2 regions of the Rhodoferax fermentans genome follow, and region 1 is predicted to be linked to the other one. Evidence: predicted binding sites of a transcription regulator. Region 1 holds the regulator's gene; the other holds the start of a gene.
The links. The regulator FNR, encoded in region 1, switches genes on or off when oxygen is low (the NO sensors DNR and NnrR bind a similar motif). The targets are predictions, from matches to a motif close to TTGATNNNNATCAA.

Region 1 (4,618 bases):
TGGCGTTTTGGCTGTAGGTGGCACCCACCCGACCAATCGACGATACGCCCAGGCCAATCATGTCGCAATCGGGCTGGGTGCTGTACCCCTGGAAATTGCGATGCAGCCGCCCCTGGCGCTTGGCAATGGCAAGCGAGTCAGTGGGCAAAGCGAAGTGGTCCATACCGATGTACACATAACCCGCCGCCATGAAGGCTGCCATCGAACGGGCCAACATCGACACCTTGGCGGCAGCCGTTGGAATCTCGACCGAGGAGATCCGGCGCTGTGGCTTGAAGCGTTCTGGCAAGTGGGCATAGGCATACAAAGCGATGCGTTCAGGCCGCAGTTCCACAATCTGCGCCAGGGTGCGGTCAAACGACTCGGGGGTCTGTTCTGGCAGACCGTAGATCAGGTCCGCATTGACCGATTCAAAACCGCGCTCGCGCGCTGCAGCCACCAGCGCAAACACCTGCTCTGCGGGCTGGATGCGGTGCACCGCTTTTTGTACCGCCGGGTCGAAGTCCTGGATACCAAAACTCAGGCGGTTAAAGCCGAGCTCAGCCAGCACATCCAGTCGTTGGTTGTCGATGGTGCGGGGGTCGATCTCGATCGAATATTCACCACCCGGCAGCAGCTTGAAACTGCGGCGCAACAAGGCCATCAGGTCACGCAATTCGGCGTCTGACAAAAAGGTGGGGGAACCGCCACCAAAATGCAGTTGTGACACGGCCTGCCCCAGACCCATGTGTTGGGTGTGCAGGTCGACTTCCCGGCTCAGATAACGCAGGTAAGCCGCCGCCCGGTCATGGTGTTTGGTGATGATCTTGTTGCAGGCACAGTAGTAACACAAGGCCTCACAAAACGGGATGTGCACATACAAAGACAGTGGCAGCGCCAACGCAGCCGCACCCGAGCGACGCTGTTCCAGCGCCAGAGCGTAATCCTGAGCGGTAAATGCCTCCACGAAGCGATCAGCGGTTGGGTAGGAGGTGTACCGGGGCCCGGACACATCGTACTGCCGGATCAAAGCTTCGGAGATGGGTTCTGCTGCAGATTCGATCATTGAAAATTCCCTTATTTCAGACGCTGTAACTGTGCCGCTTGCCCTCTTTTTGGCACTTGATATTGATCAACCAAGAGGGAGAAACCGAATAAGCCCAATTTGACATTTGTCAGCTGTTGGTGAAGAACAATGTCAAAATCGTGATCATGAACTATGAGACCATCAAAATCGCTTGTGCCAACTGCAATATGCGCGAGCTGTGTATGCCCATTGGCCTGACCCAGGACGAACTCAATCGTATCGATGAAATGATTGGCTCCAGGCGCAAGGTCAAGCGTGGTGAGACCCTTTTTCATAACGGTGAACGCTTCACCAACCTGTATGCGATCCGCACCGGTTTTTTCAAGACGTGTATCACCTCTGAAGACGGGCGCGATCAGGTCACAGGTTTTCAGATGGCCGGGGAAATCATTGGCATGGATGGCATCGTCAACGACTACCACTCCTGCGATGCGGTGGCTCTGGAAGATGCCGAAATCTGCGCCATGCCCTTTGCCCAGATTGAAGCACTGTCAAGAGAGGTCAATGCCTTGCAGCACCACGTTCACAAAATCATGAGCCGTGAAATTGTGCGTGAACATGGTGTGATGCTGCTGCTAGGCAGCATGCGGGCCGAAGAACGTCTGGCAGCCTTTTTGCTGAACCTGGCGCAGCGTCTGCATTCACGCGGTTTTTCACAGTCGGAGTTGATCCTGCGAATGACCCGGGAAGAGATTGGCAGCTACCTGGGTCTCAAACTGGAAACCATCAGTCGAACCTTCTCGCGGTTTGTCGAGGACGGCATCGTCGCTGTCAAGCAGCGCCACGTGCACATCCTCAACACCAGCGCGCTGCAAGACATCGTCAACCCGAAGTAGCCCTTACTTCGTCGGCAACTCAGGAGACGCTTTGGGGGCGGGGATGACACCCGTGGCCGCGTGGTTGCGCGCCATCATCGCGGGTGCGTCACCACTCTCGATGGTTTTTGACGACCTGATGTGCTCTATTTCAATGTCCTGACCCGAGACGATCTGGTTCGGGCTGTTGGCAATGAAATAAAAAGTCACGATACACGCAAGAATGACAGCCACCGGGCCGCTGATTACCAGCCACACGTGACCGTAAGACCACCAGGGTTTGTCGTCGTTCAGAGACTCGTTTCTCATCGGCATACCTCTTTCATCCTCAGGTTCTGCAAAGAACAATTGACCTTATAACAAAAAAGAGGGAAACATGGCTGTTTCCCTCTCATCATGCGTCCAGCTCTGGCGCGGGTGGGACTCAGTCCCCACCCAGAACCAACATGCTTACTGCTTGTTGGACAGACCCCAGATGTAAGACGTCAGCACCTTGATTTGCGGCTCAGTCAAATGGTAGGCCTGTGCAGGCATGACATTAACCACGCCGTTGTTGATGCGTTCGATGATGGCCTTTTCACCAAAACCGTGCAGCCAGATGTTGTCTGTCAAATTGGCGGACCCCAGGGCTTGCATACCTTTGCCATCTTCGCCATGGCAGGCGGCACAGACAGCAAACTTCTCTTTGCCAAGAGCGGCCTTGGCCGCATCGTGCGGGCTGCCTGACAGGCTCAACACGTACTGAGCCACGTTCTTGACATCGTCTTCGGTACCAAGCGCTGCGGCCATCGGTGGCATGTTGCCGACCCGACCCAGCTGGATGGTCTCAGTGATCTTCTCAGGTGTACCACCGTGCAGCCAATCGCCATCGGTCAGGTTCGGGAAACCCTTGTTGCCTTGGGCATCAGACGCATGACATTGCGCGCAGTTATTGCTGTACAAACGTTCACCAATGGCCATCGCCGCCGGATCCTTGGCGATGTCTTGAGGCGTCATGTTGGCAAAACGTGCATACACCGGCGCGGTCTGTTCCTCACCTTGTTTGATCTCGGCAGCATGCAGACCACTGGAGGTCCAGCCCAGCAGGCCCGGGTAACTTCCCAGACCTGGGTACAGCGCCAGGTAGCCAAAACCAAAGATCACGGTCAGCACAAACAAATAACTCCACCACCTGGGCAGCGGGTTATTCATCTCGCGCAGATCGTCATCCCACACATGGCCGGTGGTGTTGTCACTGGCGGTCATGGCCTTGGCTTTGCCCGACATGACCAGCAGAACCAGGCACGCAAGAATACTCACAACGACCAGGCCCGCGACATACATGGACCAGAATCCGTTTACAAAATCACTCATTTCTTTTACCTCTCAGTGTCTGAGTCAGTCTTGATCGAAAGGCAGTTTCCCGGCCTCATCGAATTCAGAAGCGTTCTTGCTGGAATAAGCCCACACCATGATCCCGATGAACATGACAAAGCTCAGCAAAGTAACCACAACTCTTGCAGTGTTGACATCAATTTCCATCACTGCATCCCGGTTTATTTGACGTGCAGACCCAAACCTTGCAGGTAAGCAACCAGTGCTTCCATCTCGGTTTTACCTTTCACAGCCTCAGCTGCACCAGCGATGTCTTCATCCGTGTAGGGAACACCAACCGTACGAAGACCTTTCATGTGAGCAGGGAGACTGTCTGCATCCACCATCGCCTTGGACAACCAGGGGTACGCAGGCATGATCGACTCAGGCACCAGATCACGCGGGTTGTTCAAATGGGTGATCTGCCATTGGTCGCTGTACTTGCCGCCGATACGGTGCAGGTCAGGCCCCGTGCGTTTGCTACCCCACTGGAAGGGATGGTCGTAAACGAACTCACCCGCCAGCGAATAGTGGCCATAACGCAGCGTTTCAGCCCGGAACGGACGGATCATCTGCGAGTGGCAGTTGTAGCAGCCCTCACGGGTGTAGATATCGCGCCCCGCCAACTCAAGCGCGGTATAGGGTTTCAAACCCGCAACTGCTTGAGTGGTTGTCTTTTGGAAGAACAGCGGAACAATTTCCACCAAACCACCAAACAACAGAACAATCAGGATCAAAACAATCATCAAGCCATTGTTGGACTCGATGGCACCGTGGGAAAAACCACCTTCGTTATTTGAATTCGCCATGATATTTTTTCCTCAAGCGTGCGCTGCAACAGCAGGGATGTTGACTGACACAGCCCGTCCACTGGTCGCTGTTTTGATCGTGTTCCAAAGCATCACGACCATACCGCCCAGATACAACAAACCACCCACCAAGCGCAAGACATAGAACGGGAAGCTGGCCTTCACGGATTCAACAAACGTGTAGGTCAAGGTGCCGTCGGCATTGATCGAACGCCACATCAGACCCTGCATCACACCAGCGATCCACAGTGCGGCGATGTAGAGCACGATACCAATCGTGGCCGTGTAGAAGTGGACTTCAATGGCTTTGACGCTGTACATCTGCTTCTGACCGAACAGGCGAGGAATCAGGTAATACATGGAACCCATGGTGACCATACCCACCCAACCCAAGGCGCCCGAGTGCACGTGGCCCACAGTCCAGTCGGTGAAGTGAGACAAGGCATTCACCGTCTTGATGGACATCATCGGGCCTTCGAAGGTCGACATGCCGTAGAACGACAGGGAAACGATCAAGAAACGCAGGATGGGGTCGTCACGCAGTTTGTGCCAGGCACCAGACAAGGTCATGATGC
Region 2 (4,618 bases), 2.5 Mb from region 1:
GCATGTGGATGTGCCCACCGGCAATGTGCCGCTGAAAGACATTCGCGAGCTTGAAAGCCACCCGCAGGTGGCGCAGATCATCCCGATCAGCCTGGGCGACAACTTCCACGCCTACCGCATTGTGGGCACCAGCATCAACTACATCCACCACTACAACGCGCAGCTGGCGCAGGGCCAGCTCTGGACCACACCGATGCAGGTGGTGCTGGGCTCGACGGTGGCGCGCCAGCTTGGGCTGCAGCTGGGCCAGACCTTTGTTGGCTCGCATGGTCTGGGCGCAGGTGGCCATGTTCACGGTGACAGTACCTACACCGTGGTCGGCATCCTGCAGCCCAGCGCCAGTGTGCTGGACCGCCTGATCCTGACCGACACGGCCTCGGTCTGGAAGGTGCACGAGGACTACACCGCACTCGATGACGAAGACCGCGCTGTGATGGAAGACGAGCGTGAAATCACGCTGGCGCTGGTGCGGTACAAAACGCCGATGGCGGCACTGACTTTTCCGCGTTATGTCAACAGCAGCACCGACATGCAGGCCGCCGCCCCGGCGGTCGAGATCACCCGGCTCTTGCACATGCTGGGCCTGGGCACCGAGGTGCTGCGCGCTTTTGCGGCGGTGCTCTTGCTCACCGCTGGTTTGAGTGTGTTCATCGCGTTATGGAGCGCGGTGCGTGAGCGCCGGGCCGACCTGGCGTTGCTGCGTATGCTGGGCGCACCGCCCCGGCGGGTGGCGGCTTTGCTGCTGTGTGAGGCGCTCTGGCTGGGCCTGCTGGCGGGCGCCTTGGGTCTGTTGCTGGGCCAGGGCTGCACCGCGGCGCTGGGCTGGTTCCTGCAGCTCGACAGCTCGCTGCTGGTGGGCGGCTGGGTCTGGCCGTCCGACTTGTTGGTGGTGCCCGCCTTGGCGCTGCTGGTGTCACTGGGGGCGGCGCTGCTGCCCGCGCTGGGGGCCTACCGCGTCAGTGTGCTGGAACTTCTGCAGGGCCGCTGAGGTCCGATGTGGCTGCTGCTCTGCCCCGATCTGTTGTTGTCGTTTCCCCTAGAACTTAGTCTGGAGTTTGTATGAAAAAAAGCCTTCTAGCCCTTATGTTGATGGGGTCATTTGCTACTTTTGGCATAGCTGCCACGACGCTACTGGACAAAGCCACGCAAGAGGACATTGCGCGCCACCGGGCCATGGCCACCGCGCACGAAAATGCCGCCAAATGCCTGGAGTCGGGCAAGTCTGACGAGGTCTGTGAAAAGCAGCTGCAGGTGGAATGCAAGGGCCTGGCGATTGGCAAGTTTTGCGGCATGAAACACACGCACTAACATCAGTGGGTTTCAAAAAAGGGGTCGTCCATGGGTGATTGGGTGCGCAGAGAAGGTCGCTTGGGCTGGCGGGGTCTGGCGCTGTCTGTCCTGCTGTTGGCGGCAGCCGCGCCTGCCCTGGCGCAGCTGAGTTCGCCGATCGCCGGTGTGCCTTCGGGGGCCGGCCCGGGTGTGCACAGCCCCAACAGCCCGTTTGCGCCGCTGGTCGAACGTGCCGATGTGTTGCCCTGGTCGCTGCTGTCGGATGTCAAGGTCAGCGTGGTCAAGAAGCGGGTGCTGCCGACCTTTCCCGCCGCGGTGCTGGCGTTGGACGGCAAAACCCAGCGGGTGCAGGGTTTCATGATGCCGCTGAGCCCGGGCCAGAAACAGACCCATTTCCTCTTGACCTCGGTGCCGTTGACCTGCGCCTTTTGTACACCTGGCGGGCCCGAGAGCATGATCGAAGTCAAGACCCGCACACCGGTCAAGTACTCGCTGGAGCCGGTGCTGGTGGAGGGCACCTTGGCCGTGTTGTCAGACGACCCGACGGGTCTGTATTACCGCATGCTCGATGGCCAGCAAACCAGGTGAACCCGCCCGTCCAAACGCGGTTTCTGCTTTGAATCTGGGCTGGACTTGATCCTTGTCATGTTTTGAGTGCAATTCCTGTCGCACAGTAGGGTCTTTGGGCCGTATTGACCTGATTGACAAGGAGCCAAACCATGAAAGCGTTGCAAGATCTTTTTTCCACCGACTACGGGCTGATGAGTGTTGTGGTCATCGCCGCGATGATTGCGGGTCTGGGTTATGCCTATGTTGTGTTGCGGAAAAAAATGGCTGAGGCCGAACGTAGCGCGCACAAATAACGCCCTGTCTGGCCGGGCGGCCGACCTGAGCGTCACCCCCCCGGCTATCAGCATTCAAAAACCACCCTGGCCAGCGCCTGGGTGGTTTTTGTGTTTTCATGCGTTGTCTTTGTTATCCCATGTGTTGTTTGAAGTGAACAGTCCTGTTGTCTCGGCCTTGTTGCCCGTGGTTTTTTTGATTGCTATCGGCTTCATCGCGGTTCGAGCTGGACTGATCCGGGTCGAGGCCAACAAAGACCTCTCCAACCTGGTGTTTTCGGTGCTCACACCGGCCTTGCTGTTTCGCACCATGAGCACGGTGCATGTGGAGCAGCTCAACTTCAGGCCACTGCTCATGTACTTCGCCGCCGTGCTGCTGCTGTTCATGGGCGTTTTTGTGGGCAAGGGCCGCGACCACCGGGCCGCCGTGCTGGCGCTGGCCTGCACCTTCAGCAACACCGTGATGATCGGTATCCCGCTGATCAGCCTGGCCTACGGGCAGGCCGGCATGGTCACGCTGCTGACCCTGGTGTCGGTGCATTTGCTGGTGATGTTGACCATCACCACCGTGGTGCTGGAGATGGCCAGTGCACGCCAGGCGCGCCTGGCCGGGCAGGGCGGCCAGCAGCACATGGCACTGACGGTGTTGCTGGCCTTGAAAGGTGGCCTGATCCACCCGGTGCCGATGCCGATCATTGCGGGTTTGTTGTTTGCGCAGACCGGGCTGGTGTTGCCCGAGGTGGTGGACCGGCCGCTGCAATTGCTGGGCAGTGCCTTTGGGCCGGTGGCGCTGGTGCTGGTGGGTGCGATGCTGACACAGGTGCAGATTGGCACCCACCTGAAAGCGGCTTTGGGCATCAGCCTGCTGAAAAACCTGGCCCTGCCATTGCTGGTAGCACTTTTGGGCTGGGGGCTGGGCATGGCAGGCCCCACCCTGAACGTGATGATCGTCACCGCCGCCTTGCCCATGGGCGCCAATGTGTTCCTGTTTGCCCAGCGTTACGAGGTCGCACAAGAACTGGTGACCGCCAGCCTGGCGGTGTCGACCTTGTTGGGCCTGTTGACGATTTCGCTGGTGATGGCTTTGGTGGGCTGGCTCGGCTGAGGTTTTGGCACTGCGGGCCCGGCGCTTCTGCCGGGTTTGTCCCGATGTGTCTTGACTTGACGCGTTGTGGTGCCGCCCTCACACTGGTTGGGGCAGGACTTTGATGCGGCCACCTGCCACGCCCCTTCCAAGTGATTCGCTCTGGCTACTCAGCCTGTTCTGAACACCTAGCTTCGAATTTTTATCGAAACATGCAAAATTTATCAATTAATATATAATTTTGTCAAATTGTATGGTTTGATGTTGAAAATATGGAGGTAAACATGGAAAGCACAGACGCTGCGCATCATGGAGCGACACCTGTCACGGACGTGAACCGGGCCTTGGCTGTCAGTGAGTTCCTGGCATTCAAGCTGGGTGAGGAAGAGTACGGCATCGACATCCTGCGGGTGCAGGAAATTCGCTCCTTCGAGCGTCCCACCCGCATGGCCAATGCGCCTGAACACATTTTGGGGGTGGTCAACCTGCGCGGTGTGATCGTGCCGGTGGTGGACATGCGTATCAAGTTCAAGCTCAACCCGGTCAATTACGACCACTTCACTGTGGTGATTGTTCTCAACATCGGCAGCCGGGTGGTGGGCATGGTGGTCGATGGGGTCTCAGACGTCATCACCCTGAGCCCGGAGCAATTACGCCCGGTGCCCGAGCTGTCATCGGCCATTGGCAGCGACCACCTGCTGGCCATAGGCTCGCTGGAAAACCGCATGCTGATCCTGATCGACATCGGAAAACTCATGTCCAGTTCGGACATGGGCATAGATCCTTCAATGGCTTGAAACAGCTGCAACTACCTGGAATTTCCTATGAACAATTTGACGGTACGTACAAAGTTGGCTTGGTCGTTTGGTGGACTGGCCTTGATGGTTTTACTGGTATCTGGCTTTTCCGCGAAGATGCTCAACGATGCCCACGATCGTTTTGAAAACTACATCAATGGCATCAACGCACAGGCCCAGATGGCAGCTGGCGTGCGACAAGCGGTGGACAGTCGTGCCATAGCGGCGCGCAATCTGGTGTTGGTGACACAACCACAAGACTTGGCCATTGAGAAAAACAACGTCTTGCAAGCGCATAAAGATGTGGGGCAGCGCATGGCCAAACTCAAAGAGATGGCCAAAGAGGCTGATGTATCAGACGAAGCGCGTCGCTTGATTGCCGAGATCGACAAGATTGAACAATCATACGCACCAGTGGCCATGGGTATTGTTGAGTTGACCCTCAGTAACAAGCATGAAGAAGCCATTGCAAAAATGAATACGGAATGCCGCCCTCTTTTGGCGGCATTGGCTAAAGCTGAAACCAACTATGCGGATTTCACGGCAGCGCGTTCCGTCGAGTTGGTAGAAGAGTCGGAAGCCATCTACGTCACGCAGCGAGTTGT

Region 2: a site for FNR is predicted at 1,924-1,937, ahead of RF819_RS04770 (DUF3149 domain-containing protein). Genes of this name have one in related genera too.

What each region holds. Positions count from the first base shown of each region.
Region 1 is NZ_MTJN01000002.1:3,472,490-3,477,107, forward strand. It holds gene hemN (oxygen-independent coproporphyrinogen III oxidase) at 1-1,045, opposite strand, end outside; gene fnr (fumarate/nitrate reduction transcriptional regulator Fnr) at 1,192-1,902, shown strand; gene RF819_RS16130 (hypothetical protein) at 1,906-2,190, opposite strand; gene ccoP (cytochrome-c oxidase, cbb3-type subunit III) at 2,332-3,234, opposite strand; gene RF819_RS16140 (cbb3-type cytochrome oxidase subunit 3) at 3,259-3,402, opposite strand; gene ccoO (cytochrome-c oxidase, cbb3-type subunit II) at 3,417-4,043, opposite strand; gene ccoN (cytochrome-c oxidase, cbb3-type subunit I) at 4,056-4,618, opposite strand, start outside.
Region 2 is NZ_MTJN01000002.1:964,251-968,868, reverse strand. It holds gene RF819_RS04785 (ABC transporter permease) at 1-988, shown strand, start outside; gene RF819_RS04780 (hypothetical protein) at 1,060-1,308, shown strand; gene RF819_RS04775 (DUF3299 domain-containing protein) at 1,339-1,878, shown strand; gene RF819_RS04770 (DUF3149 domain-containing protein) at 2,010-2,153, shown strand; gene RF819_RS04765 (AEC family transporter) at 2,287-3,237, shown strand; gene RF819_RS04760 (chemotaxis protein CheW) at 3,501-4,013, shown strand; gene RF819_RS04755 (methyl-accepting chemotaxis protein) at 4,041-4,618, shown strand, end outside.